4 regions of the Paenibacillus sp. FSL R5-0486 genome follow, and region 1 is predicted to be linked to each of the others. Evidence: riboswitches for the same ligand, from Rfam matches in the RefSeq annotation. Region 1 holds a riboswitch; each other region holds the start of a gene.
The links. A riboswitch is a leader RNA that binds a small molecule or an ion and turns the genes downstream of it on or off. The one in region 1 is predicted to bind thiamine pyrophosphate.

Region 1 (7,871 bases):
ATCGATGGTGTGGGTTTGCAATCCCACTATAACCTGGAATCCCCGCCCATCAAGGAAATTGAAAAAACGATCAGCATGTTCGCCGAACTTGGATTGGATATTCAGATCACGGAACTGGATGTGGATAGCGGAATTCCATTTGGTGAAGAGATGTCCGATGAAGTTGCGGTAAAGCAGGCGTATCGATATAAGGAACTGTTGGATTTGTACCAAAAACACAAAGATCACATTTCTTCAGTTACCTTATGGGGACTCCAAGATGAGAAGTCTTACAACAACCAGGCTATGCTGTTTGATTCAGCCCTGAATGCCAAAAAAGCATATTGGGGACTCGTGGATGAATCCAGCTTGCCTGTGTTGACACAGAGAGCCGCCTCACTTTCGGGTAAACCGGATATCAAAAAACAGTCACAAGATCCGCTCTGGAACAAAGCGGTGTCTACTCCACTGAAGGGTGACTCTTCGGGATCAGCCAGTTTCCGCACCTTATGGGATCATAGTAACCTGTATATCCTCGTGGATGTTCAGAATGCGAAGGCAGATGTGAATGACAAAGTAGATATTTTTGTTGATCTCAATAATGGCAAGACCACTTCATATGAAGTAGATGACCGACATGTAATCATTAAGCGGTCGGGCATAGCTGAGGGCGTGGAGCAGCGTTCATATCGTGTACGCGAGACCAAAGCCGGATATCAGGTTGAATTGTCCATTCCGTGGGGTGGTATCCAAGTCGGATCAGAATATGAAGCCGGATTGGATATCCGTGTGACTGATGGCGGTTCAAGTGGGACACAACCTTATAATCCACTGTACTGGAATGATCGAACACAATCTCAGGAACAGGATACAAGCAAATACGGCGTGATTCAACTCGCCCCTATGCCCAAATCTGCACAAGCTGTGCAAGGGATTGTTCAGATTGATGGGAAGAAAGACACATCATGGAATAAGGCTGCACCATTTGAAGTAAAACGGTTGAACCAGAGCGAAGGTGCAGAGGCAGTGGCTCGCGCAATGTGGTCAGGTGAGTATCTATACCTGCTGATCGACGTCACTGATCCAAACATCATTACAGATAGTATCAACCCATGGGATCAGGATTCGGTTGAGATTTTCCTGGACGAGAATCACCAGCGCACACCGTATTTTCAATATGATGATGCCCAGTTCAGAATCAGTGCAGACAATGTGGGAACCTTTGCAGGGGGTGCCTCACCTGGACGCCTTGTAAGTGCTGTGAAGAAAACAAATAAAGGATATCTCGTAGAAGCCAGAATTCATTTACAATCATTGACGCCCAAAGCAGGAAATGTTCTCGGTTTCGAGCTCCAAATTAACGACAACCAGGGCGGAGGTAAGCAGAGCGTAGCCAAGTGGAATGATACGACCAATGAGAGCTGGAGAAATACTTCCCAGTACGGAATACTCACTTTTGTCGGAAAGAACAAACTCGGGCATTAAACCATCGGCAGTAGTTGCAAGAATAGAAACCATCATAACAGTGGCTGAAACTCAACCATTGTTGTGATGGTTTCCATCGTTTACATACGTCACCGAAGGTGATGAGGGAGGATACAATCTGCCTTGACTATATTTAACAGCCCTTGATATACTAAATTGATGTTATTTTTTCTTTTATGGGAATAAGATAGTAATCAACTACATACAACCGTTTGCGAGGGAGCCTTAACCGGCTGAGAGGGTGTTAAACCGACCTTACCTGATTTGGATAATGCCAACGTAGGGATGCAACGATGAAACACTGTACTTGGGTAGCTCATGCGAACCCCCTTGTTTTAGTGTATTTGTCTGCGAAACATCCTATGGATGTTTCGTTTTTTTGTTTTTAAATACGTACATTATGAATTGGAGGAACACATGTTGACTATTTCAGAGAGACTATATCAGGCAGCACAGCCTGTGTGGAAGGAATGTCTTGAGCATCCCTTTGTTAAAGGAATCGGAGATGGTTCCTTACCGGTCGAACAATTTCGTTATTATTTGCTGCAAGACTACTTGTACCTGTTCGATTATGCCCGCGTATTTGCACTAGGTATTGTCAAGTCGCACGACCCCAAATTGATGCAGTTTTTTAGTGAAAACGTAGATAACATCCTGAATGGTGAAATGAAAATTCATCGTTCTTATATGGAGCGATTAGGAATTACAGAGGATCATGTTTTCCAGGTAAAACCTGCCCTGAAAAATGCAGCCTATACTAACTATATGCTCTCTGTTTCCCATGCGGGTGGCATAGCAGAGGTACTTGTATCCATTCTGGCCTGCTCATGGAGCTATGCAGAGATTGGTCAAGTCCTTGCCCAAAAGCCAGGTGCAGCTGATCATCCTTTTTACGGAGAGTGGATCACAGGATATGCTTCCTCTGAATACAACAGCAACAATCAATCCCTAGTGACGTTAACTGATAAGCTATTAGAAGGCTGTAGCGAGGGAACGTACCAACGGATGGAGGATATTTTCGTGATGTGCAGTCGCTTTGAGCTTGATTTTTGGGAAATGTCATGGAAGCTGGAGCCTTAAGTTCACTGTAGTCAATTAAAGTAGAGAGCAGCGGCCATAAACAGTCTCAGGATAGAAATAAGTAGAATACGTAAAGGAACGCTTGCAATAAGCGTGTTTCGTGACGATGCCAAAAAAAGGGCGGATAGTATCCGCCTTTTTTCATTGTTGAAATTCTTGACACAGGGACATTTTGTTCTCTGAAGTCTCTGGCTAAAATCAAAAAGGGTGTCAGGACGGAATGTTCATAGCAGTCTGAATGTTTTTCAGATCGAGCTGAATTTGCTCTGCAATATGGTAAGGGTGGTATAAACCATGCTGCACCATGTAATTTGATATCTTTTCATGAGAATCTATGGCTTCATCGAGCTGTTTCATCAAAATTTGTTTGATTTCGGGGGTGGCACATTCGGTCACAGCCATGGCGTAGTTTCTGACACCGCTCTTGGCGTTCATCAAAAAATCCATTGCGATCACGTCATCGGTCAGCGTATTAAGACCAGTCATGTGTTCTAATATTGGGTTCATTTTTTTATCTCCTATACAGTCGCTTTAGACAGCACTCCACCGAGCTCCTGAAGCTGCTGTTGTGATAAGATCGCATCTTGTTGCAAAATTTGCTTGAGCTCCGGGTCGGTTACCAGAGCTTGCATGGTCTTGGATTTAGTCATACAAACCGTCTTGAACGCAGCTATTTCATGTACCTCGAGCATCTCATGCAAAGCGTATGTGGAATCCATTCAGATTGTCCTCCCATGTATCTATTCATATTTAAGGCTTTAAGATGACTTTAATGCAATCGTCCGTTTTTGTATCGAACACTTCATAGCCCCGTTTGGCCTCGCTGAGCGGAATGACGTGCGTAACAATGTCGCCAGGGTCCACTTTGCCAGACGTAACCAACTCGTACATGTATGGCATGTAGTGAATGACCGGAGCTTGTCCGGAACGGATATTCACGTTTCGCTGCATGATATCACCGAGCGGGAATCCGTTATAACGTCCGCCGTATACCCCAGTGACTTGAATGGTGCCACCTTTGCGAACAGCCTGAGATGCAATGATAAATGCGCTCATGGTGCCGCCTTGCAGTTTCATACCGCTGGCTAGAAATTCAAGATCGCTCATCTTGCCGTCCATTCCTACCGCATCAATGACAACATCGGCGCCGCCTTTGGTCATTTCCTTGAGAGTGTTCCCAATATTCTTATCCTGTTCGAAGTTTACTATTTCCACATTGTTTGTTCGCTTCGCATGCTTTAAGCGGTAATCGACATAGTCGACGGCTATGACCCGCTTAGCTCCTTTCAGCCAGCAGAACTTCTGGGCCAGGAGTCCGACCGGGCCGCAGCCGAGCACAATGACCGTATCTCCATTTTTAACGCCGGCGTTATCTACGCTCCAGAATGCCGTCGTCATGGCATCGGCGATCAAGCTTAGCTTTTCGTCCGGTTGTTCGCAGTTTTCAGGGATCTTAAAGTGGGTAAAATTAGCAAATGGGACCCGTAAATACTCCGCTTGCCCGCCGGGATATCCGCCGGTCGTTCCGGAGTAGCCGAAATATGCGCCCATATCCCCGTGTTCGTTGGAATTGTCACATTGGCTTTCCAGCTGATTTTTGCAAAAAAAGCATTCTCCGCATGCGATGTTAAACGGGATGATTACGCGGTCGCCTTTTTTTACCTTGGTCACGCCAGGGCCCACTTCTTCTACGATCCCCATCGGCTCATGTCCGATGACATAGTTTTCCTGAAGGTTAGGGATCATCCCGTGAATAAGATGAAGGTCAGAACCGCAAATCGCGGTACTGGTGATCTTTACGATCATATCGTCCGGTTTCACAATCTTCGCATCCGGCACCTCTTTGACCACGACATTTTTAACCCCTTGATACGTTACCGCCTTCATGCTTTATGTCCTCCAATATGTTCATCTGGGGTCCGATCAAACATCCCTTTACGTGACGTATCACCCGGGAACAGATTCATCTGCCCGATCATCACCGTATTTTTCGCCGAAAGCTGATCGAGTTGGTACTGTTCGTTCAGCTCATAAGGATGAAACCATTTTTTGCGAATCATGAGCTCCGAAATTTCTTGGTGCATTGCAATTCCCTGCTTCAGATGAGTATGCAACAGGGCTCTTACATCCGGTGAAGCCGTTTCCGTCAGGGCGATGGACAAATTACGTACACCCTCCTTGGCACGAAGAAGGAAGTCCATGGCAAAAGTCATATCTGCCATTTCCGGCATATTCAATGAATTAATCGGATCTAAATAATCGGTATTCATCTGAGTTCCCCTTAATGTGTTATAGGTGTCGGATTATTCGGAACGGGTGCTTGAAAAGGAGCTCTTGCGTAGATTGCTTGCAGCTCAGCAATCTGTTGTATGGATTGAATTACGTCTTTCTGCATTAATGCTTTTAGCTCTTGGTCAAAGACCAGGCCTTGCATAAGTTTCGACTTAGCGATGCAGAGCGTTTTGAAGTTTAACGCTTCATGCAGTTCCATCGATTCGTGCGGCGCTAGCGTTGGATTAGCCATTCAGAAATGATCCCCTCCTTTTTCATCAAGATTAGATTTTCCAATGCATCGGATCTTATACTAATATGGATCACCGGAGAGGTAAGATCCGAATATTCCCATACAGTCGCAGGGATATAAACAAAATCTCAATCCCATACTTATTTCTGTTTAAATGAATGATCTTACTCATGGAAGGAGGAGTCACGGTGCCCAATAAAAACAAAATTGATCTAGCAACCGAAAACGCAAGAAAACCAGCAGAAGATGCACTTAACTCGAGTGTTAGTAATACGCTGGAGCAGCATGCATCTAACGCGGTTTCTGAGGTGCAGACGGCTTTAAATCAGGCAATAAGCTCGTTAAGTGAATCTAATGCGGCAACAAATTCACAAGCGTTGGAGATTGCCAGGCAGCAATTGACCCGAGCAGAGGAATTTTTAGATCAAGCGATAACTTCAGCCAATGCATTAGGTTTACCGGACCAACAATAAAACGGTTTTGGTACTGATAAGTTTGGCAAAGTTTTGCGTTGACGATCGGAGGAAGCATTTTTCCTAGAACACATATAGTTACAGTCAACATGCTTCGGCTTACGCCGAAGTTTTTTGTGTTTTTAAATCTATCGGACAATTTCAAAATGAAGGTTGAAAAAAAATGATTAAGGGAGAGGCATTAGAATATGTCTTGAACATAATTATAGGTAATATCTATTCAACCTTGTTGAGGAGGACATCATACTGCCTATGTTACCTATGGAAGAATATTTTGGTAAGTTAGAACTCGTTCATTCCTTTTACGGGGCTATGCCTACAGGCGTTAGTGTATCCGAAACCGGGCGTATCTTCATTTGCTTTCCGAAATGGGGAGATGACGTAAGATTTACGGTAGCGGAAATTGTTGAGGGTGAGATGCAACCTTATCCTAATGTAGAAACGAATTTGATCAACCCATTGAATATCGTTATGTCCTTCATCAGTGTCCAAAGTGTTGTTGCAGATGGAAGGGGAACCTTGTGGGTACTGGACACAGCTGCACCAAATTTTTCTGAGCCAATTAAAGGAGGAGCAAAATTAGTCGCGGTAGATTTAGAAACAAATACAATAAGAAAAGTATATACATTTGCAGATGATGTAGTCTTGCCAACAACGTATCTGAATGATGTCCGATTTGACTTTCGTGTAGGAAAAGCAGGTTACGCATATATAACGGATTCTTCTTCCAATGGGCCAGGCGCTATTATCGTCGTAAATTTAGAAAACGGAAATGCGTATAGACGGTTGCATGGAGCAAGCTCGACCTCACCCGATCCGTATTTTGTGCCAAAAGTGGAAGGTAAAATTTTGATGAATCGAAACGCGGATGGTTCGACATCTCCGTTTCGATTGGCCTCTGATGGTATAGCGATTTCCCCTGATGGAAAAATGTTATTCTATTGTCCATTAACCAGTCGCCAGTTATTCTCTATCTCAACAGAATCGTTAAGAGACAGAACGATACCGGATTTTAAGTTAAGTGATCTTGTGCAGTATTGGGGAGAGAAGGGTGCATCTGATGGGATGATCACAGACGCTAAAGGAAACGTTTATGCTGGAGATTACGAAAACGATAGTATTCGAAAGATATTGCCAAATGGAATCATGGAAACCATCGCCCATGATCCCCGAATTTTATGGCCGGATACTTTTTCTATTGGTCCGGATCAATACTTATATGTAATTGTGAACCAATTACATAGGCAGGCCAGATTTCATTACGGAAAAGACCTGCGACAAAAACCCTATAGTCTACTACGCATGAACATTGATGAATTACCTGCTCCTACCTTTTGATACATCCCACTTTTCAAAGCAGATTTTAATAGCAGATTATTCAGTTCATTTTGCGGGACCGTAGGCCCTTTATCTAAGGGCAATATAGTAATTCTAATGAACTTAAGATAGGGACAGGTATCAGTTGATGCCTGTCTTTTTGTTTTTTGTCGCCCAAGAGGAAAGCCGGAGACAGATACAAAGGGTAGGGTACCATAATACACTCATTCGATTAAGATTAATCTGGTAGCATGTTGTTCCCGATATTGCTGTTAAACTACAAATTGCCGGTCGTATGATTTTTCGATTACAGGACAAGATATTAACCTTATCACCATTTTATTACTTTGATAAAGGAGACGACCATGGTTGAAAAACACGAGCCTCAAATGAAAAATCATCAAAAGTCTACATGGCTTGATGATTTAAAACAGATATTAAACCATATGGAAGATGCCGAAATCATTGAGCACAAAATAGGTACGAGTGCTTCAGTCCATCTTTTATTTATAAAAACATTAATAGATCAAGAGCGTTTAAACGAGGCGATTATTCAGCCACTTCATCAATCAGGCGGAAATTCGCTTCCTTCATGCATAATCAATTCTGATGTTTCAGAAGTTATATCGATCGAAGATGCTGGGCAAAAAATAATGCAAGGATATATTCTTCTATACGATTCAGTCAACGATCAATGGCTAGGCATACAGTTGGAAAATCCTCTTGGCCGGGCAATTGAACCTTCCCAAACGGAAACGGTTATATATGGAGCGAAAGATAGCTTCAGCGAACAAATCGATAATAACATTACAATGTTGCGCAGACGTTTGCCTATAACGACATTAAAAACGGAAAGCTTCACTATAGGATCACTGAGTAAAACAAAAGTTGTGTTAATGTACATAGACGGAATAATTAATCCGGAATTTGTTTCCCTTGCAAGAGAGAAAATTGAAAGTGTGGATTTCGATCAGTTTTTAGACTCCGCACAGCTTGCAGCTTTTATTGAAGAT
Region 2 (7,871 bases), 3.0 Mb from region 1:
CCAGTTCCTACCCGTATACTTCAGATATATTCAATCTGTACATATATGAGGAGGAATTAATCATGAACGTCACTGTATGTCAAAGCTGCGGCATGCCGCTCACAACCCCTGCCCAATTCGGAACGGAAGCAGATGGAAGCACAACCCGTGAGTACTGTATTTATTGTTACAAAGAGGGCAAGTTTGAGCAGCCCGGTATGTCACTAGAAGGCATGACGGAGATGTGCACTGCCATTCTGAAGGACGAAGGCATGGATGAGGAATCCGCTCGTTCGATGCTGCGCAACCAGCTTCCTTTTTTGAAGCGTTGGCGCACGAATACAACGGATCAACACACAGAATCTCTGGCTGAAAACTCTACTGCTTCCGCTAATCCTGGTCAGGTAACAACAGAGCATTCGTTCTCTGCCCAGCCCGTTCGTTATGTCACGCTCCCCGGCAAACGTCTTGCCGGCTTATCCGCCCGCACAACCAACGCCATTGAAATCAGTGGCAAAGGTTGTATTCAGGGACTCTGGAACAATTATTTTACCTCAGAGCACCTACCTGCACCTGAAGTTGTTCGCTATGGTTGTTACACGGATTACACCGATGGGATAACCGGAGAATACACCATACTGGTAGGGCATGAGGTCAGTCCGAACGAATCGTTGCCTGAGGGATTGGACGACATTTTACTCCCTCCTGCAACTTACGCCATATTCACTTCCAGAAAAGGACCGATGGCAGAGGTTGTTGGCGAAGCCTGGGGAGCCGTGTGGGCATGGGACAAACAAAGCGATCGTACGTTCACCGGGGATTTTGAATTATATGATGAACGCAGCCTGAATCCCGAAAGTGTACAAGTGGATATATACATCGCTGTTCGCCAAAGTAGATAAAGCCAACACGATACCACCTCAGACAGAATACAAGTTTCATCGCATCCTTCTTCATATCATGCAAGCTGCCGAGTACACTCGGCAGTTTTTTTGTTATATCCGGAACTACATTACTCCCTAAACAACCCGACCATGGTACCAAGTTAGTTAGCATGCTTTGCATCATTTAACCAGATAATATGCCTCATATGCGGGTACCATTGACTTCCTTAAAATTGGGACTATTCACATAACAACCGATTCGATCCTCCCATATCAAACCTTTCATATCAGGTCCTTTTCTCCTGAATTTCCCTAAAAACGTTTACATCTCCTTAAAACCGGGTAAAATCACTACAATCCAATTGGAATTACGCTTTAAACTCTTCTATTTCGTCTAACAAGTCACATGTACCTATATGCGCACCTGGCATGGTAACCAGTCGAAATACATAATTCAAAAAAACGCATCAAAGGAGGAACCAAGATGATCCGCATGCCTATTCAGCAAATGATCCCGTACCATCACCAATATCCGCGCAACACGGCGACCACTGCTCCTAAAAAGGAGAATGAGAACACTCAAGGTCTATCCTTTCATGAAATTCTGCAACAAAAAATGGCGAAGAAAAATGCTTCTCCTTCCCTTAGATAAAAATGGACACCGGACCGACCCTAGTCGAGTCAGGTTATCAACCGTCTTTCCGCAGCTTGGCGGAAGGGCGGTTATTGGCGTTGAGCAATAAACGACTGTACAGTTCTCAGGCATGTTTCTATAATGGTTTAAATATCTAAAAGATCCATGACATATACGAACTGTAAAAGGGGACTTAGCACATGATCACCATTGGTTGTTTTCACGCTCATTATTCCAACATCGCCTTAATTGAAGAGACGCTTGCTCCTTATGAAGTTGAATTGGTCCATTACGTCGATCCAGGTCTGGACCGTCTTAAACATGACGCTGACTTTTCCGAGGTTGTCATTCACGAGAAGGTAGCCCAGACGCTCCAATGGATCGCTGAGTGTCATGCCGATGCCATTCTGGTCACGTGTACCCTGTTTGCGACAGCATTGGAGCAGGAAGCCATACAGGTCCCTGTGCCTGTGATCGGCATAGATGATCCGTTATTGCAGGAGATGCGGCGAGTAGCAGGAGATTACATAATAACATTCACCAACCCGGCAACTATTGAAGGAACGATGGCACGGTTGAATCGGGTATTACAGCAAGAGGATGAGAATGGGCAACTACACGTTGCCAAGACATCTCAGACGGAAGCGGTGTGCATCCCTGGGACATTTGAGTTGATTATGCGTGGAGATCAGCAAGGGTATCTCGAAGCGGTACGAGAAGGCTTACAGCAGATTGCTGAGCAGTACCCGGGTAAAGCGGTAGTGGCGGCCCAACTGTCTATGGCTCCCGCTGCTGCACAGGTTACAATAGATCGCGGTATTCCAATCCATAGCCCGCTGGCATTGCTTGCGGCGTATTTGGAGAAGGATTTGGGCTTGGCTCGACAGTAGCTGCTGATTTGGAGTGAAGTAACAAGTTCTATCTGAAACTATGCAACTATGAACTCACTTACTTAGTAACACCACAAATTAACGAGGTGAACTAATATGCGATTCCTCTATATTGTTTTACTGTTTATAGTAGGTTTTTCCTGTTCCGCATTTCTATACGGAGGAGCACCAAAACTCAGTGATGCTCTTTTATTCGTTATCGCAGGAATTCTGTATAAGATATGGACCACACTTAATCACAAAGCTAATTCTGATAAAGGCTGAGTATGGTTAAGAATACATACATGACATAACACTAAAAAAAGCCGTTCTTCTCTGCAATGACAGAGAGAAACGGCTTTATCTCTATTTCAGACTGCCCAGCTTGCGCTGTACCGGCGCCTAGGAACGTGTCCGATATTCTTCGGCCTTTTCCTGCATCCCGGCAGCTACAGCCTCATTCTCGGACAATCCTTTATCTGCGGCAAAGGCACGAATGTCCTGCGTAATGCGCATGCTACAGAACTTTGGTCCGCACATGGAGCAGAAATGAGCTTCCTTGGCCCCTTCTGCTGGCAGCGTCTCGTCATGGTAGGATAATGCCCGTTCCGGGTCCAGTGACAGGTTGAACTGGTCCCTCCAGCGGAACTCGAACCGTGCTTTGGACAATGCGTCATCCCGGCGCTGAGCACGCGGATGTCCCTTCGCCAGATCGGCGGCGTGAGCTGCGATCTTGTAGGCGATGACCCCTTCCCGCACATCATCCTTGTTGGGCAGGCCCAGATGTTCTTTTGGCGTAACATAACAGAGCATGGACGTGCCGAACCAGCCAATCATGGCTGCCCCAATGGCGGACGTGATGTGATCATATCCTGGCGCAATGTCGGTCGTTAGCGGCCCAAGTGTGTAGAACGGTGCTTCTTTACAGATTTCCATCTGCAAGTCCACATTCTCCTTGATTTTATGCATCGGCACGTGACCCGGGCCTTCGATCATCACCTGCACATCATGCTTCCATGCGATCTGCGTCAGTTCCCCAAGCGTAGCCAGTTCCGCCATCTGAGCTTCGTCATTCGCATCGTAGATACTGCCTGGACGAAGTCCATCTCCCAGCGAAAACGCCACATCATACCTTTTCATAATCTCGCAGATTTCTTCAAAATGGGTGTACAAAAAATTCTCCTGATGATGCGCAAGGCACCATGCTGCCATAATGGACCCACCTCGAGACACAATGCCTGTCATCCGCTTGGCGGTCATGGGGATATAACGCAACAGTACACCTGCATGAATCGTAAAGTAGTCCACGCCCTGCTCTGCCTGCTCAATGAGTGTGTCACGGTACAACTCCCAGGTCAGCGCTTCCGCTTCGCCATTCACCTTCTCCAGCGCCTGATACAGCGGTACCGTACCAATCGGCACAGGTGAATTACGGATGATCCATTCCCGGGTGGTATGAATGTTTTTGCCTGTGGACAGATCCATCACCGTATCCGATCCCCATCGTACCGCCCAAGTCATCTTCTCGACCTCTTCCTCGATGGAGGAAGATACGGCAGAGTTACCTATGTTGGCATTGATCTTCACGTGAAAATGACGACCGATCAACATCGGCTCACTCTCCGGGTGATTGATGTTGGATGGCAGAATGGCCCGTCCACTCGCCAGCTCCTGCCGCACAAATTCCGGCTCCACGCCTTCACGAATGGCGGCGAATTCCATCTCAGCCGTAATGACTCCCTGCCTCGCATAATGCATCTGAGTCACGCAGCGTCCTGGCTGTGCTCGCAGCGGTTTGCCACGCAATCCGGGGTACTCTTCAGCGCCAGCTCTCTTCCCTCCGGGCTTCAGTCCGTTATCCTCCGGTTTAACTGTACGGCCTTGGTAAGCTTCGACATCGCCACGCTCTGTGATCCAACGTGTGCGCAGAGCTGGCAGACCTGCACGGATATCGGCGTGAAATGCGGGATCGGTCATCGGGCCGCTCGTATCGTAGACACGCAGCGGTTCGTTATGCTCCACCCCTTGGGGAGTATTCGTGTCATGAAGGGCTATCTCACGTTCCGGTACAGCAATGTCCGGCCGTGAGCCCTGAATGTAGACTTTGCGGCTGCCCGGAAAGGGCTGAACCCGTCCGGCCGCCCCTGTTTCCTTTTCCACCTGCTGACCGTTATGTTCCTGTTCCATCGCTTGTTGTCCCGTTTGATTTCCTGTACTCATGTTCGCTTGTCTCCTCCTCAGTGTTCGTCGCTTGTTTGGTTGGTTTCATCATTAGGTCGCTTACGTACCTGTCCAAATCATGCGCAATGCAGAGAAGAAAGAGCGATCCTACACCAGACCAGGGGAGACACTTTTCATGTACAGTTAACAACAGACGGAGGCTGCCACAAATCATGAATCTATGGTGACTCCTCTCCTTATCCAAGCCCACTTTCGCAGGTTATTGAAAAAGAAGCCCATAAAATCCGCGCTATATCGCCCGTTCCCTGTATATAAAAAAGCCGGTCCCCGAAGGAACCGACTTTTATGTCCATCACCAATAATGCACCTTTACGCAGCTCCTTAACGGAGCCCTACAAGGGTCACATCATGTGGTGGTTGTGGTCATATCGCCGATTACTTCCCTACGCTGGTATGATCCAGATCAGGTGCAAAGGGTCCGGAATCTCATGCGATTCCGTCTCAGTCCGGACAATTCGGACTCCCCCAGTAACGTTAATAAGTTGCGGCTTACATAAGCCGCCGTTCATATTCAATGAAGCTGGCCCCGCTGGGCCGTCCATTACAGAGTAGCGCAACCGGAACATAAAAACAACCTTTATATTCCAAATGATCAAACTCTATTGGAGAAAAAACTTACCTCAACATCAGGATAACATGAGCCCCATTTGCGTAGCAGCATCCTTCAACACAGGTGCGTATTCATGCAATGTCTCCTGCGAAAGTCGGCTGACAGGTCCTGAGACCGAGAGCGCAGCTGCAATATTGCCTCTGCGATCCATAATAGGTACAGATACCGCGGCAGCTCCCGGCTCACGTTCCTCGTAACTTGTGGCATATCCGTTATCCCGGATATCTCCCATCTGCGCTAAATACACCGCGGGATCAATAAACACCGGCCATTCCGGCCCGTTCATCAGTTCTTCACGATCCTCGTCCGTGGCAAACGCCATCAGGACTTTGCTGGAAGCCCCCACAGACAGCGGGAGTCTAACACCAACGGGAGCAACTCGGCGGATCGCCTGATCACTTTGCACCGCCTGAATCCGAATCCGTTCACTCCCATCACGCAGGTACAGACTCACGGTCTCACCCAATCGATCTCTCAGTCGCTCCATCGCAGGCAACAGCAGAATAGCGGGATCATCACTGCGGGACATATGAGCTGACAGCTCCCAGATTCGGATGCCAAGTCGGTACTTCTCTGTTGCTGCATCGCGGATCACGAACCCTCGATCCTCCAGCGTAGCCATCAAACGGTGCACTGTACTTTTGTGCAGGCCAATCTGGCTGGCAATTTCGGTGAGTCCCAGATCACTGCGTGTGGTAAAACATAATAATATATCCAGCGCCCGTTCCACAGCCCGGACGGTTAACTTGCGATCTTCCATGGCATAATGCCCTCCTCATGTTTCATCACATGAAACTTGGTTACATAAATTATATGAGAAACGGTCTCATCTGTAAACCAAAAAGAGCCAAAATCAAAATAGGCCAACGTGTAAATTTTTCCTTTTTATAAGACTTAATCCCCTGTAATTTACACACTAAGGTAATGTTACCCATATATCTTAAGAACTATATAACAATTGCGTAACAAATGCCCTCAATCAATTGACTTTGACTATATTGGAACATACGATAAAGATATATTACATTAAGATATCGCTCTGAAGCAGGCTCTGAAATCGACGCAATTCTCTTTTCATGTCGTTGTTATCTTCAACTGAACTTCAAAGGAGGGGCATTCATGTATCAATCATCCCAGAGCGAAGCCCCGCTGCAAACAAAAGTGTCCGATCTGCCCTCTTCCCTATCACCGAGGCTGATTCGGTTCAAACATATTATCGTAGCGTTGCTGCTCTCCGTTGTATTTTTTCTACTGTTTTGTTTTATTGCACTGCATGGTTATATCGCATGGGTATTATCCAATCCAACGGTAGCGCCTGTCTTCTCCAATCCGATGCAAGCCAAGAACATGAAGTATGAAGACATCACGTTCCCGGCAGCGGATGGCAGCCGCACGATGCAGGGATGGTATATACCTGCTGACAATGCTGCAAGCAAAACGATTATTTTCAGTCACGGCTATGGTGCCAATCGTGAAGAAACATGGGTACCCATGTATGACCTGGCACATTATGCCCATCAACTTGGGTTTAACGTGGTCATGTTCGATTATGGCTTCGCCTCACAGGTGAACAAAGCTGTAGCCACAGGTGGCAAAGCTGAGTCACAGCAACTGCTCGGTGCGATCCAGTTCGCCAAGCAACGTGGTGCGCAGGAACTGGTTGTCTGGGGCTTCTCGATGGGTGCCGGTACAGCGTTACAAACCGGACTGATTACGAAGGAAGTGGATGCAATGATTCTGGACAGTGCGTTCCTGCTGGAGCCAGATACGCTGTACCACAACATTCACAACCAGATCGATCTGCCACGTCAGCCTACACTGGAGATCATGAAACTGTTGTTCCCTGTTCTGAATGGTACCGGATTACAACAGATTCCATACCAGGAAGTGAAAAAGGAAGATTATCCGTTCCCGATTTTCTTCATCCATGGTACAGAGGACGAGAAGGCGCCTTATCCAATTGCGGAGCAACTCGCCGCCAACCAGACCAATCCGTACTCGGATGTATGGATTGTCCAGGATGCGCATCATGAGTTGATCTTCCGGGAGCATCCAAAGGAATATCTGCGCCGTGTCTCAACTTTCCTCAGTCATGTAACGAAAACAAGCAGTGACGATGTGCAAAACACGAATAATGGAGAATAACCAAATTTCAATCACCGAACTTTTCGTTGATTCCAGAGCCCTCAGGGGCTCTTTTTTTTTCACTCATAGGACAACAAGCTCGGAGAATATACTCTTGGGACGCATGAACAGAGGGTCTGCATGCAATGAATTTCATCTGAAGGAGGTTCAACATAGATGAACTGGTATGAATATGGTCACCTGCTGCCTCTGCGGACATTGGAGGAAATCCGTTTCTGGAAAGAGCAGGAGAAAGAACATACACTCGTCATTCGTGCCCTGGTTCCTGATCTGGAGCCCCCATACGTCAAGCTACTGGAGGAATGGGAGGTTACCTTTGCAAACAGTGAGCGAGTAGCCAATCAGCTTTTAAAACAGCTATTGCCCGCAACCCATCCACCAGCCCCCTACATCGTTCGTTGTATCGATCAACTTGTGGCGGCAGCTCGTAAGCAATCGAGGGAGTTCATCAAACAGCTGTATGTTCTTCTGGAGCAAAGTGCTGCTGTGCAAGCTGTACCGCTTGCCAA
Region 3 (7,871 bases), 2.7 Mb from region 1:
GGAAGGATTGGCTACAAATGTTTTACCTTGGCCGTCATAGGTCGTGCCCTTTGGAACCACAATGGTTGAATTTACAACCGTAGGCGCAGCCGCAGCCGGAACTGCACCAAATATAGAAGCAACCAAACCAGCGGACAGTAACAACGTCAACATTTTTTTCATAACTTTATTCCTCCCTTATTCTCTCGTTTTTTGGTAGTGTACAGCCTGGGCTTGTACTGGAAGATCTTCAGAGGTGCACCTCTGTCCGATCTACAACCTAATCTTACCAAATAAGGGAGGTAACTAGAATAATCATTAGATCAGATATATCATGACATCGTACAATCCCTGTCATATCGGCATTTTTTGCATGCTAGGTCTCTCAAGCAATATGCTCATATCAACCTCTGGTATGCTCATTTGTAACGTATATACCCCTCACTTAATCCCCGATAACAAAGAAAGACCACTGCATTTGTCTCCAAATGTGTGATCTTGAATGGCTTCTGGCTTGCTGATATAAGATATCAGGCTCCAAATCTCTGACGATAACCGCACTTTCTACACAACTCTTCTACAGCTTCGCGTTTGGAGAAGCCATATACCAGATTGTTCGCTCGCTCACCCTCAATAATCTCCGAGAATGACTTCTCGTGCACATTACCAAGGTTAATCACACCCTCGCCATCGAGACAGCATGGAACCACCGTTCCATCTACAAGCACAGCTGCCTGACCGCGAAGTGCATGGCAAAAGCCTTTACCGTCATCTTCAGGTGCATCCAGACTTGGCCACTGGAACTCATGGTCCTGATTCAGGTATACATTCGGGGCAATTTTGACCCCGCTGCCTGGAACTACTTTTTCCTCAATGCGGAAGTCCAGATTAAACTCACGTTCCAATACTTCAAGGGTCTCCCGATTTCGATTCATCTGAGCATTTGTGAAGTTATCCTGTGTCAGATTCCACAACCGGAATGAAATGATGACATTGTGCTTAACGGCCTCGTGTACAAAGGACAAAATATGACGCAGATACCCGTCACGATCTGTTGAACCTTCATGCCCATCGAAGCTGTGCAGGGAGAAATTCATCTGCCGCAGCGCCGGTTTGCCAAGCAATTTATGCTGAGTCTTGGGCAGCAGTGTACCATTCGTTGTAATGTTCACCTTGAGTCCCTTCTCATGTGCGGAATCGAGCAACAGATCTATTTTGGGATGCAACAAGGGTTCACCTTTGACATGTAAGTAAATATGATTGGTGTGTGGTTTAACTTGATCCAGTATATTGTTGAAGACTTCAGGGTCAATGAATCCTTTGGCACGCTGTGTCTGCGGACAGAAGCTGCATGCCAGATTGCAGATACTCGTGATCTCAATATATACTTTTTTGAACGTTTTCAACTCGGGTCCCCATTCTGCCTAGGAGGGAGAACAATCCCACCTGCATTTGTGATCCGGCCAATATGCGCCACCACTATTATATCGGGTTAGGGAGCCCAGGTAAATTGTTCAGTTGTTCGGGTATGACTCCAAGTTCATCTCAAGAATTCTATCATGCTGCCTCTTTACAGTTCATGTTCGATTGATATATGCTGAACACACAACTGCATATCTTGAACTTTTGCACTAGGGGAGCCTTGCGGCTGAGACGAATATGACTATTCGGACCCTTTGAACCTGATCTGGATCATACCAGCGGAGGGAAGTGGAGCGGCCTTTTAGTAAGCGGAATTTTTTCATGTATGTGAAGATAAATTGCGGATTTAACTTACAGACCCACTCATTTCTCCGGAAATGGGTGGGTCTTTTTTGTTCCTTTTGCAGAGTATAGGATGCCGTTGTTATTGCAGTAGTCTGACATCAAGGGGGTGAGGATCAGATGGATAACCATGTAACCATTCACAACGTAAGCTTTGCTTTTCCCGAAAAAAAGGGTTCCCCTGTGCTCTCCAATGTGTCGCTTCAGGTTCAACAAGGAGAATTTGTCTCGCTCATCGGCTCCAGCGGATCAGGTAAAAGCACGCTCTTCAAGCTGCTCGCAGGCTTGCATGAACCAACCGTTGGCACCATCGATATAGCTGATGTCCCGCAAGGACAACGGCTCGGACGAGTCGCCTATATGCCGCAGAAAGATCTGCTGTTATCCTGGCGTACCGTCATGGAGAACTGCATGCTACCTGCCGAGCTTGCACCAGGCCGACAGGATAAGGACAAACTACGAGCCGATATCATCGCAGGATTGGCAAGGTTCGGCTTGTCCGGTTATGAACATTCCTATCCGGATGAGTTATCCGGCGGCATGCGGCAGCGGGTGGCATTGCTTCGTACCTTGCTTACAGGCGGGCAGCTCATGTTGCTGGATGAACCCTTCGGTGCACTCGACGCATTAACCAAACGAGAAATGCATCGCTGGTTGCTGGAGCTGTGGGAGAGCTTTGGCCAAACCGTGATGTTCATTACACATGACATCGAAGAAGCCCTGCTGTTAAGTGACCGTATCATTCTGTTAACTCCAGGAGGGCAAGGTCAGCAGTTGCAGGAGATGACGGTTCCTTTACCACGCCCAAGGCATTCGGACATGATCTACGAACCGGCTCTCGTGCAGATGAGGCAACAACTGGAGGAACAATTGCATGCACGATAGAGCTGAGGTTAGCGTCTGGACGTGGTGTTTAAAGTGGCTCTCGAGGTCGTTTTCCCAATATGGTCTGTTCATTATGCTCATGTTCTTATTACTGGCGATCTGGGAAGTGATTGTGCGTATGGGATGGGTGCCCTCCTTCATCATTCCTGCACCCACGGCCATCGTAAGCTCACTGGTTGAGCATCGCCGTCTGCTGTTGACCATCCATCTGCCTGCTACCTTTATGGAGGTTGTTGTTGGTTTTGTCTTGTCCATAGTGACTGGAATTACGCTGGCAACAGGCATGCATATGAACCGATCGATTGAAAGGGCATTGTATCCCTTCATCGTGATCAGTCAGACCATACCGTTGATTGCCTTGTCCCCCGTATTTATCCTGTGGTTTGGTTACACGTTGTGGAGCAAAGTCGCCGTGGTATTTTTAATCGCATTCTTCCCCATTGTGGTCAGTACCTACGATGGACTCCGCCAAGGCGATCCAGAGCAGCGTGAACTGTTGCTCACCATGGGCGCCAGCAAGTGGGATATTTTTTGCAAACTCCAGGTTCCGCTGGCACTTCCCTCTTTTTTCTCGGGGCTAAAGATGTCTGTGGTGTACTGCGTGGTTGGGGCAACGATTGGCGAATGGCTCGGTGGTAGCAAAGGTCTAGGGTACTTCAGCCGTCGTATGTCCAGCAACATGAACACGGATGCGATGTTTGCCGCCATTTTGCTGTTATCCCTGCTTGGGATCGTTTTGTTTGTACTGATTACCTGGCTGGAGAAACGGTTTAGCATACGGCGTCATCGTCATGGAGGCAAAAGAAAGGTTGGATAATACTTAGACAGAAATTAGATGTAAATACAGTAGTTACAATCTTCAAAACAAAACATATCTTATGCACAATTTCAGCAACATCTTCAATCAGTTCATTGTCACATTATCGTTAACATGCTGTTGCCCATTTTCTACAAATCAAAACGATGAAATGAGGAACTTCATTTATGAATAACAAAGGTATATACTCCCTGCTTCCCATCATACTCATTAGCCTTTTGCTGATCGTTAGCGGATGCAGCACCACAGACAATAGCCAAAATACGCCAACAACAGATTCGGCAACCAATACACAGCAAACAGATCCGTCTGCAACCGAACCTGCATCAGACGCCAAAGATAAACTGTCTATCATGCTCGACTGGTACCCGAATGCAGTACACTCCTTCATCTATGTGGCTCAGGAAAAAGGATACTTTGCAGACCAAGGTCTGGATCTCGATATTCAGATGCCTGCGGATACCAATGATTCGCTCAAACTTGTTGCTGCCGGAAAAATTGATCTGGCCCTAAGTTACCAGCCCCAAATCTTGCTCGCGCGTGGCGAGAACATTCCTGTACGTTCCATTGCTGCTGTTGTTCGGCACCCGCTTGTGCATCTGTTGACCGAAGCGAATGGCAACGTAAGTTCACCCAAAGATCTTGAAGAAAAGACTGTTGGTTATTCCTCCATTCCTCTGTACGAAGCGATGGTACGCACGATGATCAGTAAGGATGGCGGCAATCCCGACAACATAAATCTGGTCGACGTTGGGTTCGATCTGATTCCTTCGCTGGCTTCCGGACAAGCGGATGCGATTATGGGTGGTTTTATTAACCATGAACAATTGATTTTGGAGAAAGAAGGACATGCCATGAAATCGATTAACCCCGTCGATTATGGTGTGCCTGATTATTATGAATTGGTCCTGACTGCAAGTGAAGCTGGCATTGAAGCAAAAAAAGACCAACTTACCCGGTTCGTCAAAGCGGTCCAGGAAGGACAGAAATATGTGACTGAGCATCCAGAAGAAGCCTTGAGTATTCTGCTCGCTCATGAGAATGAAACATCACCGCTTGACCCGGAGATCGAAACCAAAAGCCTGGCAATTCTGCTACCACTCATGAATGAAGAAGGCCAACCATTTGGTCGGCAGGAAATGGAATCGTGGGAAAATGTACGTACATGGCTCGTTGAACAGGATTTGATTCCTGAATCGGTGAAAGCCGAGGATACTTTTATTACTCTGCAAGGAGAGTAAATAAAGGAGAGCAACGCGAATAAAGGAAAAGTGATTGAACATAAAGGGAATGAAAGCAATGTGATTAAAAGCAAAGTTAGCAAAACGTAGGATCGAATGCATGAAGTTTTGCGAAATGGAATTGGCCTGAAGCAAGCATCGGAGGATCAGAATTTATAACAATCCTAAGTGGCTTGATGTGCATCTGGGCAGATTGATATGCGTTTGGGTGGCTTGTTGATATGTATTTGGTAATGTAATTAGCGCTTATCTTCAAGCCTACTGGGAGCTGAAACGCTCCTTAACTTGATCGAAACAGAGCATGCTACGACCGCTAACGAATCTGAGGCGTCCTATTCAGGGATTTGGAGCGGTTGCAGAAATCTAAAGAACCTGAAACATGTTATATCAGAATAAATAGCTGTTTGCAGCGTTTTGGTCAGGAGATTCTGGGAATAACGTGTCTGATGTTCCTTACATTTCAAAAGGAGGACCTGACAGCCAAATAAGACGTCCTGTGTTCTTTAGAAACATCGTCTGACCAGTCGTGCCCCGATCGATCGTGCCCCAATCAGTTGGGTATCGACCAGCCTGGACTTCAAGACACTGGTTGGATGCTAACATCCATCACAGTATTGCTTGCCTGAGTTTGGAGAAATACCCTGGGTTCACTTTCTGTATTTTGTATCGTTTCGTTTTTTACTGTTTCGCTAGATATCGATCAGAATGATTCAATTTGTCTATATCCAGTTCCAAAAATCCATTTTAGTGAGTTATGAAATTGATTTAGATTTTACGTTTCTGCTTTTCCCGCATTAATGCATCTGGCTGTTGTTAGACTCTGCGCCCCAACTCAACAAGGGAACTCATATCCAATTATTCTGTTGAGTGACTCCAGATATCGGACTTCCGCCGATCGGGTTACTTCAAAACAAGGAGGAAATTATATGTCTTATCTGGAACGTGTTCGTACGCAAAATCCGCTGGTACACAATATCACTAACCTTGTCGTGGCTCCCTTCACAGCCAATGGTCTGCTTGCACTCGGTGCGTCCCCTTTTATGGCCTATGCTCATGAAGAGGTCGCTGATGTCGCCAAGATGTCAGGAGCCGTGGTACTCAACATCGGTACACTCGATGACAAAGTCGTTCAGGCAATCCGTCTGGCAGGCCAATCGGCTAATGCGCATCACGTGCCTGTGGTGCTTGATCCGGTTGGAGCTGGCGCAACCACCTATCGCACGGAAACCGTGCAGATGCTCATTCGTGAACTTCGTCTCACGGTACTGCGCGGCAATGTGGCAGAGGTCGCTAATGTCATCGGTGAGAGTTGGAGTATTAAAGGTGTGGACGCAGGATCAGGTGAGGGCGACCGAATCGGCATTGCGGAGCGGGCAGCGCATAAACTTGGCTGTGTCGTGGTCATTACCGGAAAAGAAGATATTATTACTGATGGACAATCCACATTCCTCACGAGTAATGGTCATGCCCTGCTCACTCAGGTCACAGGTGCTGGCTGTCTGCTCAGTTCAGTGATTGGCGCTTTTACAGCCATAGCGGAATCAGGAGCCGATCTTCTAGGCAGTGTTGTTGAAGCGCTAGCGTTTTATGGTGTAGCAGCTGAACTGGCGGCAGAGCGGACAGCTCATCAGGGGCCGGGTAGCTTCCAGATTGAATTGTTGAATCAACTGGCACAAGTAACACCAGACCTCTTGGCAGAACGCGCACAGATCCGTCAGATCCGTGGAGGTGCAGTATGAGTATTGCTCAAGCGCTAACCATTGCAGGCTCCGATAACGGGGGCGGCGCAGGCATTCAGGCCGATCTGAAAACATTCCAAGAACTTGGTGTATACGGCATGACCGTTATCACCGCTATTGCTGCCCAAAATACAACTGGTGTGCAGGGCGTTTTTCCCATCCCTTACGATGGCATTGCCCAGCAATTGGACTCGACCGGCGAAGACTTTCAACCAACCGCAACGAAGACCGGCATGTTATATAGTGCCGAGATTATTCGTCTAGTCGCTGAGAAATGGCAGCAATACCGTTGGGCTAATCTGGTCATCGACCCTGTGATGGTAGCCAAAGGTGGCGCCCCCCTTCTCCAGCAGGAAGCTGTAAAGGCGTTGGTTACGGATCTGTTGCCCCATGCCCTGATCACAACACCCAATATCCCGGAAGTGGAACTGCTTACCGGGATGTCTATCACCAATCTGAGCCAGCGGGAAGAAGCCGCAAGACGGATTGTACAGATGGGCTCAACGTATGCTTTGGTCAAAGGTGGTCATGATGAAGGAAGTGGCATGATCGTGGATGTGCTCTACGATGGGCAGTCTTTTCATTATCTGGAGAATGTTCGTGTGGTAACCCGTCATACACACGGAACGGGGTGCACATACTCTGCTGCCATCACCGCAGAGTTAGCCAAGGGTTCACCTGTTCTGGCTGCCGTTACGACCGCGCGAGCATTCATTCAGGCAGCCATCGAAGATGAGCTGGGGATTGGGGCCGGACATGGGCCGACAAATCATTTTGCGTATCAGCGCAGACAGCGGGGTGAGCAGTGATGCGCCCTTGGGATGCAGAAGCGGTACGACGCGCGATGCAGGTATATTTAGTGATGGGCAGCGTCAATACAAAGCAAGACCCTGTGGAAGTGCTGCGCCAGGCCATTGCTGGCGGCATTACGCTGTTCCAGTTCCGTGAAAAGGGAACTGGCGCCCTGGTCGGCGAAGCTTGCATCACGCTTGCAATGCGGCTTCGCGAGGTGTGCAGCCAGCACGGGGTCCCGTTCATCGTGAACGATGATGTGGAGCTGGCTGTAGCGGTGGAGGCCGACGGCATGCATGTCGGCCAGGATGATGCGGACGCGGCGCTAGTACGCGCCCGCATTGGAGATGGGCGGATGCTTGGCGTATCCGCCCACTCTGTGGATGAGGCGCGCCGTGCGTTGCAGGCGGGCGCCGACTACCTTGGCGTCGGGCCCATGTACCCGACGCGCTCCAAAGCGGATGCCCATGCTGTGCTGGGCCCCGCAGGGGTGGCGGAACTGCGCGCCGCAGGCATCGCAGTTCCGATTGTGGGTATCGGCGGCATTACGCCCGATACCACGGCCGCCGTGATGGCGGCTGGAGCCGACGGCGTAGCCGTCATCTCCGCCATCGCGGGCGCGGCCGACGTGCGCGCAGCGGCTGCGCAGTTCGC
Region 4 (7,871 bases), 2.7 Mb from region 1:
GAGCCACTTCCATCTCATGCGTTACTACAACAATGGTCACGCCCAGCGTTTCATTGATATGTCGCAGCACATCCAGAATACCGTTCGTGGTCTGTGGATCAAGCGAAGAGGTCGGTTCATCACAGAGCAGCACATCCGGACGACTGGCCAGCGCTCGTGCAATCGCCACACGCTGCTTCTGTCCTCCGCTAAGCTGAGCAGGATATTGCCCCGTCTTGTCTTCCAGTCCAACAAACCGCAGCACCTCAAGTCCACGTTCAACTCGCTGCGCACGGGGCATACCCGCAAGCTCCAATGGCATGCAGACATTGCCACTCACCGTTCGGTTACTGACAAGATTGAAGTGTTGAAAGATCATGCCAATGGATCTTCGTGCCTGACGCAGACTCTGTTCATTCATCTGGGTCAGGTGCTGCCCATTCACAACAACCTCACCATCATCCGGCTTTTCCAACCCGTTGAGCATCCGCAGAAGTGTGGATTTGCCTGCACCACTCGATCCAATGATGCCATGTATTTCTCCTTGTCCCACTTCGAGGGACACCGAGCTTAATGCTTCGAATCCCTGATCTGCACGGGAACCGCGCTCGTTATAACGTTTGCTTACACCATATAATGAGATCATGGAGAGTCCTCCCGTGAATGATCATGCATGGTTCTTCAAGAACACATGAAGAAAGCCCGCACAGCCGATAACCGGAGCGCGAGCAAGCCTGTTCATTTATAATAAATCAACATCCCTTACGAGACAAGCTTTTAAGGTGAGATTGCCTCCTGCAGGCGGCTGGCTTCATATACACGAAAACGTCCGTTGGACGAACCCACATACACTTCATTACCGATCCGGTTAATCATTCCATTCTTCGCATCCCGGTCCCGGTGCTCCGGGTTTCCCATCACAACGTCATGTACACGACCTAACAGTGCTCCATTCTTTTTGTTCATTACGAGCAAATTCTCGTCCATGGGCAACAGCAACTGATCATCAATGACCAGATAACTTCCCTGATTCGTCGGATGCCTTAGTGTTGCAATCGTATCTTTGGTATCCCAGCGCGTCTCCCCCGTTTTATAATCCACAGCCGCCGGGTAGCCATTCTTAATCACATACAACTGATCCTCTTCCACCAGTCCTCGTTCAATCTTGCCCTTGTGCGTCCAGCGTGTTATGCCTGTCTTGGCATCATACAGGGTGGTTGTAAAATCTTCATATTCTCCGTAATGATTGCCATTCTTGTTCTCACGGATCAACAACATGCCATCATTCAGCTCCTCAAATCTCTGTCCTACCCGAGCAGGGAATTGGGCAAGCTTTTTCCCCGTGTTCAGATCAAGCAGAAGCCACTGATTATCTAGTGATAGCCATCTTTCAGCATTCGTGGTTGCAAAGGGATCAAGACGTTCAATTCCACCAGTATATGGATCATTCCAAAATTGTTCTATGGTGGATCGTTTGCCCTTTAAGCTCCATACGGTTCGCCCTGATTGCGGATCGGCTGCAACCAGCTTATTCTTTTCCCAATACAACACATAGGGGTCATCTGCACTCTTGTTCAATAATTCATAACCTGTAGCCAGTTTTCGCGTCCACAATGTTTTTCCGTTTGCACTGTCCAGAACCGTTAACCAACTGTTGCTTGAGCTCTCAACAACCGGGTTATCCACAACCACAACGTTCTTAGCAGCGGTGATGCCATTTAGTCTAAAATTTTGCTTAGGAGTGTACGTCCACATGACCTTTCCGTTCTTCAAGTTCAGATGACGAATACGATCCACGTATTTTTTCTTATCAGGGTCATAATCGGTGTAGATTGTAACGTATTTGCGCTCTGCATCCACCTCTGCCTGCTGTCTTCCAAAACCCCCGTTAATCCCCCATAATTGCTGGCCGGAATGTCGGTCAAGGGCATATATGGAACCTTCGTAGTAACCTCCGCTAAATCCACCGTCATCGCCTTTCATCAGGAGCACGTCATCCGTGGCTGCTTGTAAAAAAGTGTAGTTAATATCCCCCTGGTTGGTCCATACCGGTTTCCAAGGGATTGTCGTTGGCAGTGTTGTGCCATAGATTTTTGTTGTGAACCCATATTCATCCGCCCGACTGATGTTCCAATCGGAAACGACAGCATTTCGATTATCCTGTGGTAGATTCCAGCGTGTCCTGACCACCTTGCCATTCTTGTTGAATGTGACCAGAAATTGTGCATCTTCCCGCTCATATCTCCAGGTCTGCCCAATACTCATTGCATAACCAGTATCATTCAAATTGCTTGAACTCTCTTTCCAATCCGGTTCGCCTAACCACCCAGCCACTTGTTTGGAGGTGATTGCATTGTTCAGCTTCATATCTGTCAGATGGCGTATAACCGAAGTTGGCAGCGATGCCTCCTGAATGAACCAGCCATCAGCCACATTCATCCGCTGTTCTATAGCCTGTGCCTTGATCCAGAAGAGTCCTGGCCGATACGTGAAAGATTCTTTATTCCAGACTCGTGGGGCAATGGAGACCCCATACCAGCCTTTCCACTTTGCAACAATAACAGCCTTATCTGTTAGCGCTTTCTCACTAGACCAAGTTGTAGAACTATCTGGAACCAGATACAACTTGCTGCCTGATTGGAGTGTGAAGCTTTGGGGAGCTGTTTCCGTCATACTTCTGCTCTCCTTCAGTGCATACCAACTTGGCAGCCAAAAGTTTCCATAATCGGTTGACTTAAGCTGCACCCACTCACCTCGAACCGAGGCCAACGTATACTTTTCGTTTTTTGTTGTATAGTATTCAATCCCCAGCTTGTCAGCAGCCACACTGCCGTCCCTTCTGTTTTTGAACAGAGGGATGTCATTAATAAGCGTAACGGTGTCTCCTTGTTTGTAAGCTAACTTTGCAGTTAAGACTTGGGAACTTGCCCCCAATGCTTGTGGCGTTGTAGCCAAAGCTTGTCCTTCAAGGGCGACCATTTTGGAATCCAGCAGCATCCAGCCCGTCAACAGCACAGCTGATAATCCAGTCATGGTAATCCATTTGTACCCCGTTCTCTGCCAGTCAGGACCCGTCTTCACTCTCGTTCATCCCCATTCATTAGAAGTTATTTCCAATAGAGACGCAGTAAAAAGGAAAAAGTTACCGTTTACCTCAATATATTTCTATCTATCTGCCCGTATTACCTTACATCCACCATCGTAGCATGATAAGGAAAGGTAATCCCGATGTAATAAGCCGCTGTTAAGGTGAGCATATAATAAAATACAAACCACAGATCAGCTCGCGAATAGCCAATCTGAATGTAATACGTGCGGCTCGCGCCATCTGTGAACCCTTTCGCTTCCATCGCTACCGCCATTCGCTGTGCACGGCGAATACTCTGTGCCAGCAGCGGAATAGCGTAACGCTTGAGTGTACGATACACATTCCAGCGAGAGCCACGTTGCTGTGTTCCACGAATACGAATCGCGTAACGGAGCGTCTGGAATTCATCCAGCAAAATGGGGATCATGCGCATCGCGGCCAGAAAGCTATAGGCGTATTTCGCCGGAAGCTTCCACTGCTGCATCAGAGAATAAAACAGTCTGACAGGCTTGGTCGTAAGACCAAAGAGTAACCCAGCCGCGGCCATAGTCAACGAGCGAAAACCCAAGTGTAGACCGCGATAGAAACTCTCTTCGGTTATGTGGATCAGTCCCCACTTATACCATGTGGTCTCGCCCTTACCAAACATCATCATACCTGTAGACGTCGAGATAAACACCAGAATGAATGGTGATGCGTACAGTATCAATCTGTACCACGGATGACCTGTCCAGCACAGTAATAACATCATCGCCATCGCAACGTTGGTCATTACATTCAGATTGTGAATGAGGATAACGATGACAAACATCATCGTCAGAATGATCATCTTTAATCCCGGATTGACGTTATGAAGCCAGGTTTCACGGTGAGGAAACGACAGTTGCATCAGATAACCTCCCCTCATCTACCATCCAGATTCGGGTGCAATATCTTTTTACGATTTCACGATCATGGGTAACCATAACAATGGCTGTTCCCTCTCTCCGCAATTGCTCCAGCTGTGCTAACATGGCAAACGTATTGCGGGCATCCTGTCCAAAAGTAGGTTCATCCAACAGCAGTATTCGCTGCTCTCTCACCAGTGCAGAGGCAACGCTCAAGCGTCGTTTCTGCCCCATCGATAATTGGTAGGGATGGCGCTCGGAGAGGGCTATTAGCCCAAATTGATTCAACATATGATCAGTCCTGACAAGTCTTTCTTCCGTTGTCAGCCTGCCCCCCAGCAATGAGAATTCCACTTCTTCCGCGACCGTGTTGGTCACAAATTGAAACTCCGGGTTCTGAAATACAAACGCAATTCGATCTGCAAGCTGCTCCGTTTTGCCAGAAGGCTGACCGTCCACCTCATAATGACCTGTTGTTTTCAGGATACTCATCAGAGATAACAACAATGAACTCTTGCCAGCTCCATTAGCTCCGACAATACCAATCCAATCCCCATGCCATACTTTGGCCTGTTCTACCTGAATGAAGGGTGTTTTCCCACGCCATCCGGTGAACTGTTGCAAGTCCAGTGCAGGCAGATAGCCGGGTGATACAGGTGATAAGGATGAGACGTGAGAGATGAGGGATATACCCGGTGTATCGGATAAGCCAGACGATTGCTGTGCTTCCAAACTTGAGATGCCGTGGTCCACACACACTTGAAGCTCTCCAGAAGTACTTCCCTCTTCTTCCTTAGTTGCCTGCTCGTGCTCATCCCACACACCCGGATACCAGATTCCATAAGCCTTCAGCTTGCCCCGTTCATCTGTAAATACCTGCTGTGCTGGCCCATCCGCCACAATCTTTCCTTCAGGTGATAATACAATGATGCGGTCGACCATATCCACAATCTTGTTTATTTTGTGTTCAACGATGATGATCGTTTTGTCACTGGCGATCCGTTTGACGGTATCCCATACCTGGGAAGTCCCCTCATCATCCAGAAGTGCAGTGGGTTCATCCAAAAACAATACCTCCGGGTCCATGGCAAGCATCGAAGCAATCGCAAGACGCTGCTTCATCCCCTGAGACATGGACTGGATCAATACACGATTCTGTTCAAAGGATAACCCCACTTGTTTCAGATAATATTCAATCAGAGCAGGCATCTCTTCACGCGGAATATTTCGGTTTTCCAGAACAAATGCGATCTCTTCATCCGTAAAGGACATACAGAACTGGGTATCCGGATCTTGAAAGACCACTCCTGCTTGGGCGGGAACCTGAATATCATCACATTTCATCGGAATCTCAACCGAACGGGGTATCAGACCGCTCAGAATTTGCAATAACGTCGATTTACCGGAGCCACTTGGGCCAAGCAACAGCACTTTCTCCCCTTGACGCACAGAAAGAGACAAGCCTTGAAATATCAAGGCTTCCTCTCCCGGGAACTTGCATCTTAGATTTGTCACACTTACCGCTTGCGAATTTTCCTCTCCGCTCATCTAATCCAGCGCCTCATAATCTTGTTTGGATACCGGTCTAAGTGAGCGCGTTACACCAGTCAGTTCCAATGCTTTGGCGAGATAATAAGCGAACACTCCAGCAATCAAGATGCTTCCAATGAAGCGGAATCCGATAAATAACGTGTAGTTCCAGGCCGAGAGTGAATCAATATACCCGTACTGGTAATCCAGCAAAAGCGAAGCCGCTGCGGCTCCTATGGCTGCAAGACAGGTGACAAACAGATTGGTTTTGCGATACAAAAATGCGGCGAAGAATATCTCGGCTCCCAATCCTTGCAACAGACCGTATACAAGTGTGGACATGCCCCATTCACTACCCAGAAAAGCACTTACCGTTGATGCCGCAACTTCGGCAAGAATAGCCACGCCTGGTTTACGAATGATAACAAAAGCAAACGTGCCCGCCATAAACCACATGCCGTAGATCATCTGCTCCGCATGAACGCCAAATGGTTTCATCAAGTCATATGTAGGTCCCCATATCTTGTAAATCACCCCAAACACTACTGCGATCACGATGGTTACCAGAATATCCGTTAGTTTCAATCGCTTGTTGCCTGCTTTTGTTGCCATTTTCTCTACGTCCTTCCTTTGTTCCCTGTGGGGGTTATCAAAATAAACGAAAAAGCCTCCCCGGTTCCGGGCAGGCCTTACGTACAGTGTACAATCCTCACAATGATGTATTGGATGGATGTCGAAAATACGGAATATCAACCAGCCCCCCTCCGTCATGGCAGATACACCACCACAGTTCAAAGAGGTCTGTTGTTCATCCACGTTCATTCCCACAATTCACCCTTACATATCGCAAATCCATGTTCTCTACGCTGGCATTACCCAGATCAGATGTACGGTCAGCGGCACAAGGCCGCTCTCTCAGCCCAACTTCATTGAGCTCCCGGTTCACTTATTTCATTGCTTCTAATGTACATCAGATGGGTATTTGTGGCAATCCCTAGAAAAATCATCATGCTTCATTTGGGGTAACAGGGGAAAGAATCTGATGGTTCACTTTCCATAATATGAAACATTTAGGTTATGTAGTCCGTCTTAAACATTAGAAGGGAGATTGATAGTGATGAAAGATTACAATTCTGTTTGGCAGCTTAAAACATGGAAAATGGTCCTTGCCGCTTCGATACTCACCGCAGGCACGGCACCTGCCTTACTCTCATCCACTGTGGCGGAAGCCGCAACAACTAAACCTAAACCGACAGCTTATATTAACAATGTTCAAGCTCAATATGATGTTGTCATACGGCAGGGTATTACGTACGTGGCATTGACGGAGCTTCAATTCCTCGGCAACTATACGTTTGGTTACAATAACAAAACAAAAGAGATCAGCATTAGCACAGGCAGCGATAAGTATGTCCTTACACCTAACAGCAAAACAATGAAGAAAAACGGTCAGAATGCGACATTATCCTCAGCGCCGATTCTGGTGAATGGTAAAGCGATGCTTCCGCTCCGTGCCATCGGTGAAGCTTTTGGTGCCAAGGTGCAGTGGAACCAGAAGGCCAAGGAAGCCTACATTTACACTACCGATGCTACGATTGTAAAAGAATATAACAGTTCCGATCTGACTGTGGCGCGTGAAGCCGCACTGCATCTGCCACGCTTCTCTGAACTGGGACAAGCACGTCTGGACATTCGCAACCCTTTGGGTCCAGTGGATTCATCCATTGAATACATTTTTGAACAAGACAAAAAAGATCGTTTCTTCGTTGTTGAGGATAACGATCTGATCAGTTATTATATCCTTAAAAATGGAAGTGCACTGCTACAATGGCAGGCTAACATCAGCAAAAATGCCGGAACCATCGGTGACCTGTTCTTTATTAAAAACAAAGCCGTTGCTGAAGCAGGGACTCGTCCTTCCGTAACAGGTCAAACACTCGTATCATTTAAGTACTCTCGCATGCTTGAAGAAACCTCTTACGAAATCATGAACAAATTGGACTCTATTGATACCGGTTCTGTTGTCCCCGAGAAAGGCAAAGTCATCGTTGAAGTTCCGGGAGAGCAATAATTTGAGCATCCTCTATAAAACATTGCTCAGCAGAACTATACTATGACATCTGCATTACAAAGAGCGTCCCACAAAGTCATTGTAACAATGACCTTGGAACGCTCTTTTTGGCGTTATATTTTAACTTCAAATTACAAGCAGAGCTTAAACTTTTACCAACTCCAGCGATTCAATCTTCTGTCTAATATTGCGTGTTCCCAGACTGGCTCGTTTTCCCTGAAGCAAACCCCTTGAACAACGTTGGTACTTTGGAATAACGGGTATTCGTAATTTTCCCTTGTGATGTGCTGCTGTCTGTACGCATAATCGAATCTTT

Region 2: another riboswitch for thiamine pyrophosphate. It lies ahead of thiC (phosphomethylpyrimidine synthase ThiC); the one in region 1 lies ahead of tenA (thiaminase II).
Region 3: another riboswitch for thiamine pyrophosphate. It lies ahead of MKY01_RS04670 (ABC transporter ATP-binding protein); the one in region 1 lies ahead of tenA (thiaminase II).
Region 4: another riboswitch for thiamine pyrophosphate. It lies ahead of MKY01_RS04690 (ECF transporter S component); the one in region 1 lies ahead of tenA (thiaminase II).

The regions. Positions count from the first base shown of each region.
Region 1 covers NZ_CP150237.1:3,704,031-3,711,901, forward strand. Annotated here, with positions in the region: gene MKY01_RS16410 (endo-1,4-beta-xylanase) at 1-1,464, shown strand, start outside; TPP riboswitch at 1,671-1,768, shown strand; gene tenA (thiaminase II) at 1,885-2,544, shown strand; gene MKY01_RS16420 (spore coat protein) at 2,755-3,051, opposite strand; gene MKY01_RS16425 (hypothetical protein) at 3,063-3,263, opposite strand; gene MKY01_RS16430 (zinc-dependent alcohol dehydrogenase) at 3,295-4,431, opposite strand; gene MKY01_RS16435 (spore coat protein) at 4,428-4,814, opposite strand; gene MKY01_RS16440 (hypothetical protein) at 4,826-5,068, opposite strand; gene MKY01_RS16445 (hypothetical protein) at 5,257-5,541, shown strand; gene MKY01_RS16450 (L-dopachrome tautomerase-related protein) at 5,794-6,879, shown strand; gene MKY01_RS16455 (spore germination protein) at 7,224-7,871, shown strand, end outside.
Region 2 covers NZ_CP150237.1:751,510-759,380, reverse strand. Annotated here, with positions in the region: gene MKY01_RS03520 (zinc ribbon domain-containing protein) at 63-881, shown strand; gene MKY01_RS03515 (hypothetical protein) at 1,348-1,515, shown strand; gene MKY01_RS03510 (hypothetical protein) at 1,698-2,387, shown strand; gene thiC (phosphomethylpyrimidine synthase ThiC) at 2,769-4,553, opposite strand; TPP riboswitch at 4,971-5,084, opposite strand; gene MKY01_RS03500 (IclR family transcriptional regulator) at 5,234-5,977, opposite strand; gene MKY01_RS03495 (alpha/beta hydrolase) at 6,337-7,362, shown strand; gene MKY01_RS03490 (Fe-Mn family superoxide dismutase) at 7,519-7,871, shown strand, end outside.
Region 3 covers NZ_CP150237.1:1,030,237-1,038,107, reverse strand. Annotated here, with positions in the region: gene MKY01_RS04680 (pectate lyase) at 1-162, opposite strand, end outside; gene MKY01_RS04675 (radical SAM/SPASM domain-containing protein) at 510-1,385, opposite strand; TPP riboswitch at 1,603-1,705, shown strand; gene MKY01_RS04670 (ABC transporter ATP-binding protein) at 1,864-2,628, shown strand; gene MKY01_RS04665 (ABC transporter permease) at 2,618-3,445, shown strand; gene MKY01_RS04660 (ABC transporter substrate-binding protein) at 3,613-4,686, shown strand; gene thiM (hydroxyethylthiazole kinase) at 5,613-6,425, shown strand; gene thiD (bifunctional hydroxymethylpyrimidine kinase/phosphomethylpyrimidine kinase) at 6,422-7,234, shown strand; gene thiE (thiamine phosphate synthase) at 7,234-7,871, shown strand, end outside.
Region 4 covers NZ_CP150237.1:1,038,480-1,046,350, reverse strand. Annotated here, with positions in the region: gene MKY01_RS04710 (methionine ABC transporter ATP-binding protein) at 1-625, opposite strand, end outside; gene MKY01_RS04705 (PQQ-binding-like beta-propeller repeat protein) at 757-3,060, opposite strand; gene MKY01_RS04700 (energy-coupling factor transporter transmembrane component T) at 3,162-3,956, opposite strand; gene MKY01_RS04695 (ABC transporter ATP-binding protein) at 3,931-5,502, opposite strand; gene MKY01_RS04690 (ECF transporter S component) at 5,503-6,096, opposite strand; TPP riboswitch at 6,326-6,436, opposite strand; gene MKY01_RS04685 (copper amine oxidase N-terminal domain-containing protein) at 6,602-7,555, shown strand; gene MKY01_RS04680 (pectate lyase) at 7,737-7,871, opposite strand, start outside.